Regions from separate parts of the Psychromonas sp. psych-6C06 genome, predicted to be linked through region 3. Evidence: predicted binding sites of a transcription regulator. Region 3 holds the regulator's gene; each other region holds the start of a gene.
The links. Region 3 encodes sigma-54, which starts transcription at its own class of promoters, with help from an activator protein. Its sites were predicted from a motif close to GTTGGCACGNNNNTNGNNT; they were not measured.
Positions count from the first base shown of each region.

Region 1: flgB (flagellar basal body rod protein FlgB) is a predicted target of sigma-54. The motif match lies at 1,847-1,865, and genes of this name have one in related genera.
Region 2: glnA (glutamate--ammonia ligase) is a predicted target of sigma-54. The motif match lies at 1,880-1,898, and genes of this name have one in related genera.

Region 1 covers NZ_PIZM01000002.1:387,576-390,865, forward strand. The annotation lists gene flgE (flagellar hook protein FlgE) at 1-267, opposite strand, end outside; gene CW745_RS04925 (flagellar hook assembly protein FlgD) at 280-972, opposite strand; gene flgC (flagellar basal body rod protein FlgC) at 983-1,402, opposite strand; gene flgB (flagellar basal body rod protein FlgB) at 1,423-1,824, opposite strand; gene CW745_RS04940 (CheR family methyltransferase) at 2,078-2,908, opposite strand; gene CW745_RS04945 (chemotaxis protein) at 2,926-3,290, opposite strand, start outside.
Region 2 covers NZ_PIZM01000009.1:175,261-178,550, reverse strand. The annotation lists gene typA (translational GTPase TypA) at 1-1,547, opposite strand, end outside; gene glnA (glutamate--ammonia ligase) at 1,947-3,290, shown strand, end outside.
Region 3 covers NZ_PIZM01000012.1:23,122-26,411, reverse strand. The annotation lists gene lptA (lipopolysaccharide transport periplasmic protein LptA) at 1-36, shown strand, start outside; gene lptB (LPS export ABC transporter ATP-binding protein) at 36-761, shown strand; gene CW745_RS14705 (RNA polymerase factor sigma-54) at 826-2,271, shown strand; gene CW745_RS14700 (PTS sugar transporter subunit IIA) at 2,591-3,037, shown strand; gene rapZ (RNase adapter RapZ) at 3,053-3,290, shown strand, end outside.

The DNA.
Region 1 (3,290 bases), on a different contig from region 3:
GAATCCACTACCAGTGATCGCAAGATCTAACGGGTTATTTGTGAACTTTAAACTACCTTGATGGAACTGTTGTGCCACAGCGGCAACAGAAACGCCATCACCTGTTTTTGTTTTACTATTAGAAAATAGAGAGTTCGCATAAACACTGTCAAACTCTGCACGGGACTCTTTAAAACCTACCGTCCCAACATTGGCAATATTATTTGCCGTTGAATCCAAATCTGTTTGCGCAGCCGCGATACCACTTAATGCAACGTTAAAAGACATAATATTTCCCTCTTATTTATTTTCTGCAACTTCAATTGCATCTGAAAGCTCAATACCACCTAACCCTTGAAGGTTGAGGTATACACCAGCTTGCCCGCCACCTAAGCTCACACTTTGTACATGTGCATAACTTGCGACCATTAATTCTTCACCTTGACCATTAACTGTGCCATTTGCGTTGAAAGTATAAGTATCTTCAGGTAAACGCTCACCTGCATTATCAAGGCCATCCCAAGAAAAGCGCTTATTACCCGCACCAATATCGCCTAAACTAATTGTTCGTACCACCACACCCGCGCTATTCTCTACCGAGACCATTGCACCGTAAGCACCAGTAGCACTATTAATCGAACCATCTATACCACCAGTTTCTGCAAGATAACCCTGATTACTTGGGATCAATACCTTTTTACCTACTAAAGAAGAAGCTTGTAACGCTTGACTTGAACTTAATACTTCCTTCATGCCTGCAAACTCTGTCCCCATTGTTGTGATACCTTCAGCAGTGGTGAAAGAAGCCATCTGCGCAATCATTTCTGAATTATCAACGGGTTTAAAAGGGTCTTGATAAGCTAACTGTTGAGAAAGCAGTGCAAAAAAGTCCTCTTGTTGTAGTTTTTGCTGAGCATCAACCTCTTTATTCGCTTCAATCTGTTCATTGGTTAGCGGTGTATTGAGGTTTAGCAATGGATTAATTGCAGTCATAAGTTACCCCTTAGCTTTTGCCCATTTGTAATGTACGGCTCAACATCTGCTTAGCAGCATCGGCAATTTGTACGTTGGTTTGGTATGAACGTGAAGCACTGATCATATTTGCCATCTCTTCCATCACATTTACATTAGAATGATAAATAAATCCATTTTCATCAGATTTAGGGTGGTTAGGTGCATACTCTTGATTCAGCGGTGCAGCACTCTCTACAATCCCCTGCACTTTTACACCAACACTGCTGCCTAGCCCGCCTTTGGCGCGATTAAGTTCTGCAGCAAATACTGGATGACGCGCTTTATAGGTTTCTTCACGATTACTACTCACGCTGTTCGCATTTGCCAAGTTACTGGCAGTGGTATTTAAGCGAAGAGACTGCGCGCTCATACCGGTTGCAGATACATCTAATACTCTTAATAAGCTCATAATAATTCTCCTCGCATCAACTACTGCCCTTTAATCGCTTTACGCAGACCTGAAATTTTACTATTTAAGAAATCTAAACTAGCTTGATATTCCATGCTATTTTTCATAAACAGGTTACGCTCCACTTCTGTATCGACAGAGTTACCATCGCCTGTATCAGGCTGATTTCCTACACGGTATAATTCACCTGATTGTGCCATTGAAAATGATTGAGCAAATTTATGACTTTCATGAGTACGATTTAAAAATACACCAGATCGAGATTTAGCCTGTTGTAACGCATCTTTAAAATCAATATCTCGCGCCTTATAACCTGGGGTATCTGCATTAGCAATATTACCCGCTAAAATTTCAGTTCTTCGCGAACGAATGCCTATTGTGTGCTGATGAATACCTAATGCTTTTTCAAAGTTAATCGCCATAAATTTCTCCTCTGTAAATATAATGCAAGGCATGTGCCAAAAGAGAAAATAAGTGTAATTTATAGGGTGGGGTTAGATAATAAGTATTAAAGGGCAAGTATACTAAGTGGAACAATGGTGACCTTCTTACCAGAACATCTAAAGTGCCATAAAAGAAAGCCAGAATGGCAATAAATTGTCGCTGTTTTTAATACGGGGATAAATAGGGAGGCAACTATTGCCTCCCTCAAAATGAAAGAGGCAATGAAAAAGCTTAACCTTTAAGTTTATAGATGATACCTGGATTGCAACGCACCATATCAAACTTATCCGTCAAGCCAGTGAGGGATTCTGAAGCCCCAAGTATTAAATAACCACCAGGATTAAGGGCACTAGCAAATTGATTTAAAATGCGAGATTTAACATCACTTGAAAAATAGATTAAAACATTACGGCAGAAAATAATATCGAACTTTCCAAGCCCAGCATAACTGTCTAGCAGATTATAATTTCTAAAACTGGTCAATTTTTTGACTTCCGGCTTAACCTGCATTTTTCCAGAGCCGTCATTTACAGGAGAGAAGAACTGCTTTTTACGCTCTTCAGATAAACCGCGTGACAATGCTAAGGTATCATAAATGCCATTTTTACACTGTTCTAGCATGGTATTAGAGATATCTGTACCAATTATTTGGACATTCATTCCTAATTGCGACTGTTTCTTTTGGTACTCCATGGTAGTCATAGCAATAGAGTAAGCTTCTTGACCTGATGAACTAGCTGCAGACCATAGTTTTAAGCTTTTTTTCTTCGCTAACAGTTCAGGGTAAATTTTGTTGGTTAATAATTCAAAGGGATACCTATCTCTAAACCACAATGTTTCATTAGTGGTCATTGCGTCAATGACCGCGGTTCTCAGCTCTCTATTTTTATAACTCATGGATTGATGAATTAAATCAGCAAGTGACAAAATAGAAAACTGAGTCATTAATGGAATCAACCGGCTTTTCACTAGGTACTGTTTATTCGCACCTAGGACAATGCCACATTGCACCTCTAAAAAGTCGGAAAACTGCTTATAAATATCATCAGAAAGTGCTCTCACAGATAATTTCTCACTTATTAATTAATAATTTGATCATCTAAATTGATAACCTTTTGCACTGCAGTTGCTAACTCATCAGGGTTAAACTTAGCAATAAAGTCATCCGCCCCTACCTTTTCAACCATTGCTTGATTAAATATGCCACTTAAAGAGGTATGTAAAATAACATGCAAGGCAGATAAATCTGGATTTCCCTTCACTTCTGAAGTTAATGTGTACCCATCCATTTCAGGCATTTCAACATCAGAAATCATTAAGGCATATCGTTCAATGACAGGTTGGGTTTTAGCCACTTCTTTAAGCAGGTCTAACGCCTCTTTACCATCTTTTACTAAGTCGCATTCAATACCTAATGCACTAATTGCACGTTGTATTTGCTTTC
Region 2 (3,290 bases), on a different contig from region 3:
CCGTGACCTAAGAATAGGCGACCACGATCTTGTAAGAAGAACAGAGAGTAAGTAACCGCTTTACCCGTTAAGTTTGAAATCAATACACCATTTTGACGCTGACCAATAGTGCCACCTTTATGAGGGCCGTAATGATCGAAGCTATGGTAAAGAAGACCAGAGCCTGAAGTTAGTGTCATGAATTCTGTTTGGAAACCGATTAGACCACGACTTGGGATCATAAAGTCTAAACGAACACGGCCTTTACCATCTGGGCTCATGTTTGTCATTTCAGCTTTACGGATACCAAGCTGCTCCATCACAGCACCTTGATGCTCTTCTTCACAGTCAATAGTCAATGTTTCCATTGGCTCATGTAATACGCCATCGATAGTACGTTCGATTACTTCAGGACGAGATACCGCTAGTTCGAAACCTTCACGACGCATGTTTTCGATTAAAATAGCTAAGTGAAGCTCACCACGGCCAGATACTTTAAATTTATCTGGATCAGAAGTTTCTTCAACTTTAAGTGCAACGTTATGTACAAGTTCTTTTTGTAAACGGTCAAGGATGTTACGTGAAGTAACGTATTTACCCTCTTTACCACAGAATGGTGAAGTGTTTACTTGGAAAGTCATTGTTACCGTTGGTTCATCAACTGTTAGTGGAGGCATTGCTTCTACATTAGTCTGTGCACAAATAGTGTCAGAAATTTTAAGCTCACCTAAACCACTGATTGCAATGATATCGCCTGCTTGTGCAACTTCAACATCATGGCGCTCAAGACCTAAGTAACCTAATACTTGGCCGACTTTACCTTTACGTTCTTTACCGTCAGCACCAACAATAGTGACTTGTTGATTAACTTTAACGCTACCACGAGTTACACGACCAACACCGATAACACCTACGTATGAGTTGTAATCGAGTTGAGAAATTTGCATTTGGAAATCACCGTCACGGTCACAGTCAGGTGCATCAACACCATCAACGATCGCTTGGAATAAAGGTTCCATGCTTTCAGTCGCTTCATCTGATTCAGTATTAGCCCAACCGTTTAATGCAGAAGCATAAACTACTTTAAAGTCTAACTGTTCATCAGTTGCGCCGAGGTTATCAAACAGATCAAATACTTGATCCATAACCCATTCAGGACGTGCTCCCGGCTTATCGATTTTGTTGATAACAACAATTGGCTTAAGGCCATGTGCGAACGCCTTTTGTGTTACGAAACGCGTTTGTGGCATCGGGCCATCTACAGCATCAACGATCAAACAAACACTGTCTACCATAGACATGATACGCTCAACTTCACCACCGAAGTCAGCATGTCCTGGAGTATCTACGATATTGATATGGTAGTCATTCCACTCAATCGCTGTGTTTTTAGCAAGAATGGTAATACCACGCTCTTTCTCTAAATCGTTAGAGTCCATTACACGCTCTTCATTACCACCGCGTGCATCTAAAGTCCCAGATTGCTCTAGTAGTTTGTCAACTAGGGTTGTTTTACCGTGGTCAACGTGAGCAATGATAGCTATATTTCTTAATTTATCTAACGACATGATGCGCCTCAAAAAGTAACAATTGAAAAAATACCAATTAGATAAACTTAACAAAATTTGTACAGTTCATCTAATTGGTATAAAGAGATAACCAAACCAATTCTAGTCAGCTATCCAAAGTGCGCACATTGTAACCATAATTTCAAAAATAGAAAGTTTTAACTACGTCACAATTAGCTTATATGCTCCTTTAAGATGAAAAAATGGCTTCAATGCGGAGCGCTCAACAATGGAGCACCAAAAAGATCCACCTTTGCACCTTTGTGGTGCAGTCATTGACGAATATTTAAGTCGTTTTTAAAACAAAGGGCTATATAATAGGTACCGATCAAGTTGGCACAGTTTTCGCTCACTTGCATGGGAATAAATTCATTATTGATGTTAATAGAGGTTTCAAACATGTCTGTACAAACTGCACAAGACGTTCTTGCTCTTATTAAAGAACAGGATGTTAAATTCGTTGATTTACGTTTCACTGATACACACGGTAAAGAGCAGCACGTTTCTGTACCACATCACCAACTAGATGAAGACTTCTTTGAAGAAGGTAAAATGTTCGATGGTTCTTCTATCGCTGGTTGGAAAGGTATTCAAGATTCAGACATGGTATTAATGCCTGTTCCTGCAACAGCAGTACTTGACCCGTTCACAGATGACGCAACACTTAACTTACGTTGTGACGTTTTAGAGCCTAAAACAATGTTAGGTTACGATCGTGATCCACGTTCTGTTGCTAAGCGTGCAGAAGCATACATGCGTTCTACAGGTATTGCAGACACCGTATTATTTGGCCCAGAGCCAGAGTTCTTCCTATTTGATGACGTTAAATACGGCAATGGCATCGGTGGCGCATTCTACTCAGTAGACGCGAAAGAAGCAGCTTGGAACTCAGGCACTTCATACGAAGATGGTAACACCGGTCACCGTCCAGGTATCAAAGGCGGTTACTTTCCAGTAGCACCTGTTGATTCTTCACAAAATATCCGTTCTGCTATGTGTTTAATCATGGAAGAGATGGGTCTTGTTGTTGAAGCACATCACCATGAGGTAGCAACAGCAGGTCAAAATGAGATCGCTTGTCGTTTCAACACAATGGTTGAAAAAGCAGATGAGATCCAAATCTACAAATACGTTGTTCATAACGTTGCACACGCATACGGTCAAACAGCAACGTTCATGCCTAAACCACTTGTTGGCGATAACGGTTCTGGTAACCACTGTCACCAATCTTTAGGTAAAGATGGCGTTAACTTGTTCTCTGGTGATCTATACGGTGGCATGTCACAAATGGCACTTTACTACATCGGCGGTATCATCAAGCATGCTAAAGCGATCAATGCATTTACCAATGCATCAACTAACTCGTACAAGCGTCTTATCCCAGGTTTTGAAGCACCAGTAATGCTTGCATACTCTGCAGGTAACCGCAGTGCTTCTATTCGTATTCCAATCGTACCAACAGCACGCGCAGCGCGTATCGAAGTACGTTTCCCAGACCCAACAATGAACCCTTACTTAGGTTTTGCAGCAATGCTTATGGCGGGTCTTGACGGAATCAAGAACAAGATTGATCCAGGTGAAGCTTTAGATAAAGATCTATACGACCTACCTAAAGAAGAAGCGGATGCGATTCCACAAGTTGCTGTTTCTTTTGAAGAAGCACTTGCAGCACTTGATGCTGATCGTGACTTCCTTACTGAAGGTGGCGTATTCTCAAATGAATCAATTGATGCATTCATTGCA
Region 3 (3,290 bases):
AAAGATGACAATACACAACAGGCTGAAGATAAATAATGGCTGAGTTAATCGCAAAAGGTTTAGTAAAAAGCTATAAAGGCCGTACCGTAGTAAATGGTGTAGGCTTAACCGTCAAGACGGGAGAAATAGTTGGGTTACTCGGCCCAAATGGGGCAGGCAAAACCACTTCATTTTATATGGTCGTTGGCTTAGTGAAGCAGGATGAAGGCACCATTATTGTCGATGGTGAAGATATATCACATCACCCAATGCATATACGAGCACAAAAAGGGATAGGCTATTTACCTCAAGAAGCCTCTATTTTTAGACGTTTAACAGTCACTGAAAATATCATGGGTATCTTAGAAACACGTAAAGAACTTACCAAAGATCAACGCCTCGAAAAACTGAATACGCTATTAGAAGAGTTTCATATTACCCATATTCGTAATAATAAAGGCATGAGCCTTTCGGGTGGCGAGCGTCGACGTGTAGAGATTGCCAGAGCACTAGCAACCGAACCTAAATTTATTCTACTAGATGAGCCCTTTGCAGGTGTTGATCCAATTTCAGTCATTGATATCAAAAATATTATCGGTCAACTTCGCGATCGAGGCTTAGGCGTCCTAATTACTGACCATAACGTGCGTGAAACGCTTGATGTCTGTCAACACTCATACATTGTTAGCCATGGTGAAATTATCGCAATTGGGACACAAGACGAAATATTGGCAAATGATCATGTAAAACAAGTGTATCTAGGTGAAGAATTTAAACTATAGTTATTGTAAATATAGTTATTAAGACATAGCTACTAGTTATTTATATCAGGAAATACAAGCTTTGATGAAACAAGGGTTACAATTGAAAATGGGTCAGCAACTTGCGATGACCCCACAATTACAACAAGCGATCAAATTATTACAACTATCCACCCTTGATTTACAACAAGAGATTCAAAATGCGCTTGATGAAAACCCATTACTAGAGCAAGAAGATAACAGCTCACTTCAAGATGTCGTCAAAGAGCAAGACAGTAGTCAACTTGATACAGCCGAAGCACTTACCCAACAAGAATTTTCACAAGAGCAACCTGATGAAAGCAACTGGGAAGAAGCTTATACACCGCCTCCAACAACTTCAATTTCCTCAGGTTCATCCTCTTTTGAAGGCGAAGATAGCGTCTATCAGGGAGAGTCATCTATTTCTCTTCAAGATCATTTAATATGGCAGATGCAACTAACTCCCTTTTCTCAAACCGATCTCTTAGTCGCAACCGCTATTATCGACTCCATTGATGAGTTTGGCTACTTAACCAGTAGCTGCGAATCGATACTGGAAGCGTTGAGTAATGAAGTTGAAGATCTTGAGTTAGATGAGATCGAAGCAGTTTTAAAACGAATACAGCATTTTGATCCCATTGGTGTTGCGGCTAAGTCAGCACAAGACTGCTTACAAATACAGCTACGGCATCTCAGTGATGATACCCCTTGGCGTGCAGAAGCATTAATGATTCTCGAAGAACATATGGACCTATTAGGTAACCGAGATTACCGTACTTTAGCGCGCAAGACCAAACTGAAAGAGAATGAACTCGCAGAAATTATGCGCCTAATTCAAACCTTAGAGCCACGTCCTGGAAATCAATTCGAAGATACGCAAGCACAATACGTTGTACCTGATGTCTATGTGAAAAAAATAGGTGGACAATGGCGCGTATCGCTAAATCAGGACTGTGATCCGAACCTTTCTATCAATCAACAATATGCAGACTTATGCAAAGGTAATATTAGTAAAACAGATTCGCAATTTATTAAGGGTAACCTTCAAGAAGCGAAGTGGTTTATTAAAAGCCTCGAAAGTCGTAATGAAACATTGTTAAAAGTATCAAACTGTATCGTGCAACAACAGCAAGCATTTTTTGAATATGGTGACGAAGCAATGAAACCAATGGTGCTCAATGATGTTGCCTTTGAAGTTGAAATGCATGAATCTACTATTTCTCGAGTTACCACCCAAAAGTTTATGCATACACCCCGCGGTATTTATGAATTAAAATTTTTCTTTTCTAGCCATGTTGCTACCGAGAGTGGTGGCGAATGTTCATCGACTGCTATCCGTGCGTTAATTAAAAAGTTAGTAAATGCAGAGCTCACTACTAAGCCACTCAGCGATAACAAAATCACTCAGTTACTTGAAGAGCAGGGGATAAAAGTAGCAAGACGCACTATTGCTAAATATAGGGAGTCCTTAGGTATCCCACCCTCTAATCAACGCAAGCAGTTACTATAAGTTTAGATAACTAACCTAAGTTCTGGATAAGCAAAGCGATACAATACAGCTATTTCCGCGAATTTCGGCGTTAAAACATCTACCAATACCCCATTATTGCGACGATAATTTGCCTGAACTACGCAAAAATGAAGGCACTGTATTATAAAAGTAGCAGCATCGTGGTTTTAAACACCATAAAGCTTTCATTAACCAGAATTGAGGTTAAGTAAGCTAAATCGCTTAATATTGATTAATATTAAAAAATGGGCGTTCTTGTATAGCCATTCTTATTTAACCTGATAAAATCGCGCCAATTGTGCCACTAGAAAATAATATTATGAAAATATCTGACCTATTAGATAAAGACTCTGTGTTTAGCCAAACTAGCTGCAGCAGTAAGAAATGCGCATTAGAAAAAATCAGCATTATTGCAGCTGAAAAATTAGATATCGACTCGCAGCAATTATTCAATTCGCTTATTGCACGAGAAAAAATTGGCTCTACTGGAGTTGGGCTAGGAATTGCTATTCCACACGTTAAAATTGACAGTAGCTATCCAGCTACTGCTATTTTTATGCAATGCCATTCAGGGATCGATTATGATTCTTACGATGGTAATAAAGTCGATATATTATTTGCTATTTTTGTTCCTGAAGATAAATGCCAAGAATACTTACAGGCGCTCTCAGAAATAAGTCAAAAATTGCTCGACAAACCCTATTTGCGACAACTAAGAAGCGCACAAACTAACGAGCAGTTATATAACCTATTGCAAATTGAATAACTGCGAGGGAAAAAAATGAAATTAATCATCATCAGTGGACGTTCCGGCTCAGGAAAAACAATCGCGCTACATGTGCTTGAAGATCTAGGCTATAACTGTATCGATGGTGTGCCCTTCCAATTATTAGATCAACTCCTCGATACCGTTGATGTAGAAAATAATAAAATAGCCATCACTCTAGATGTTCGTAATCTACCAGGTGACTCTGATGCAATTGACTCCTTGCTAGCAACATTAAAATGCAAAGTAAAAA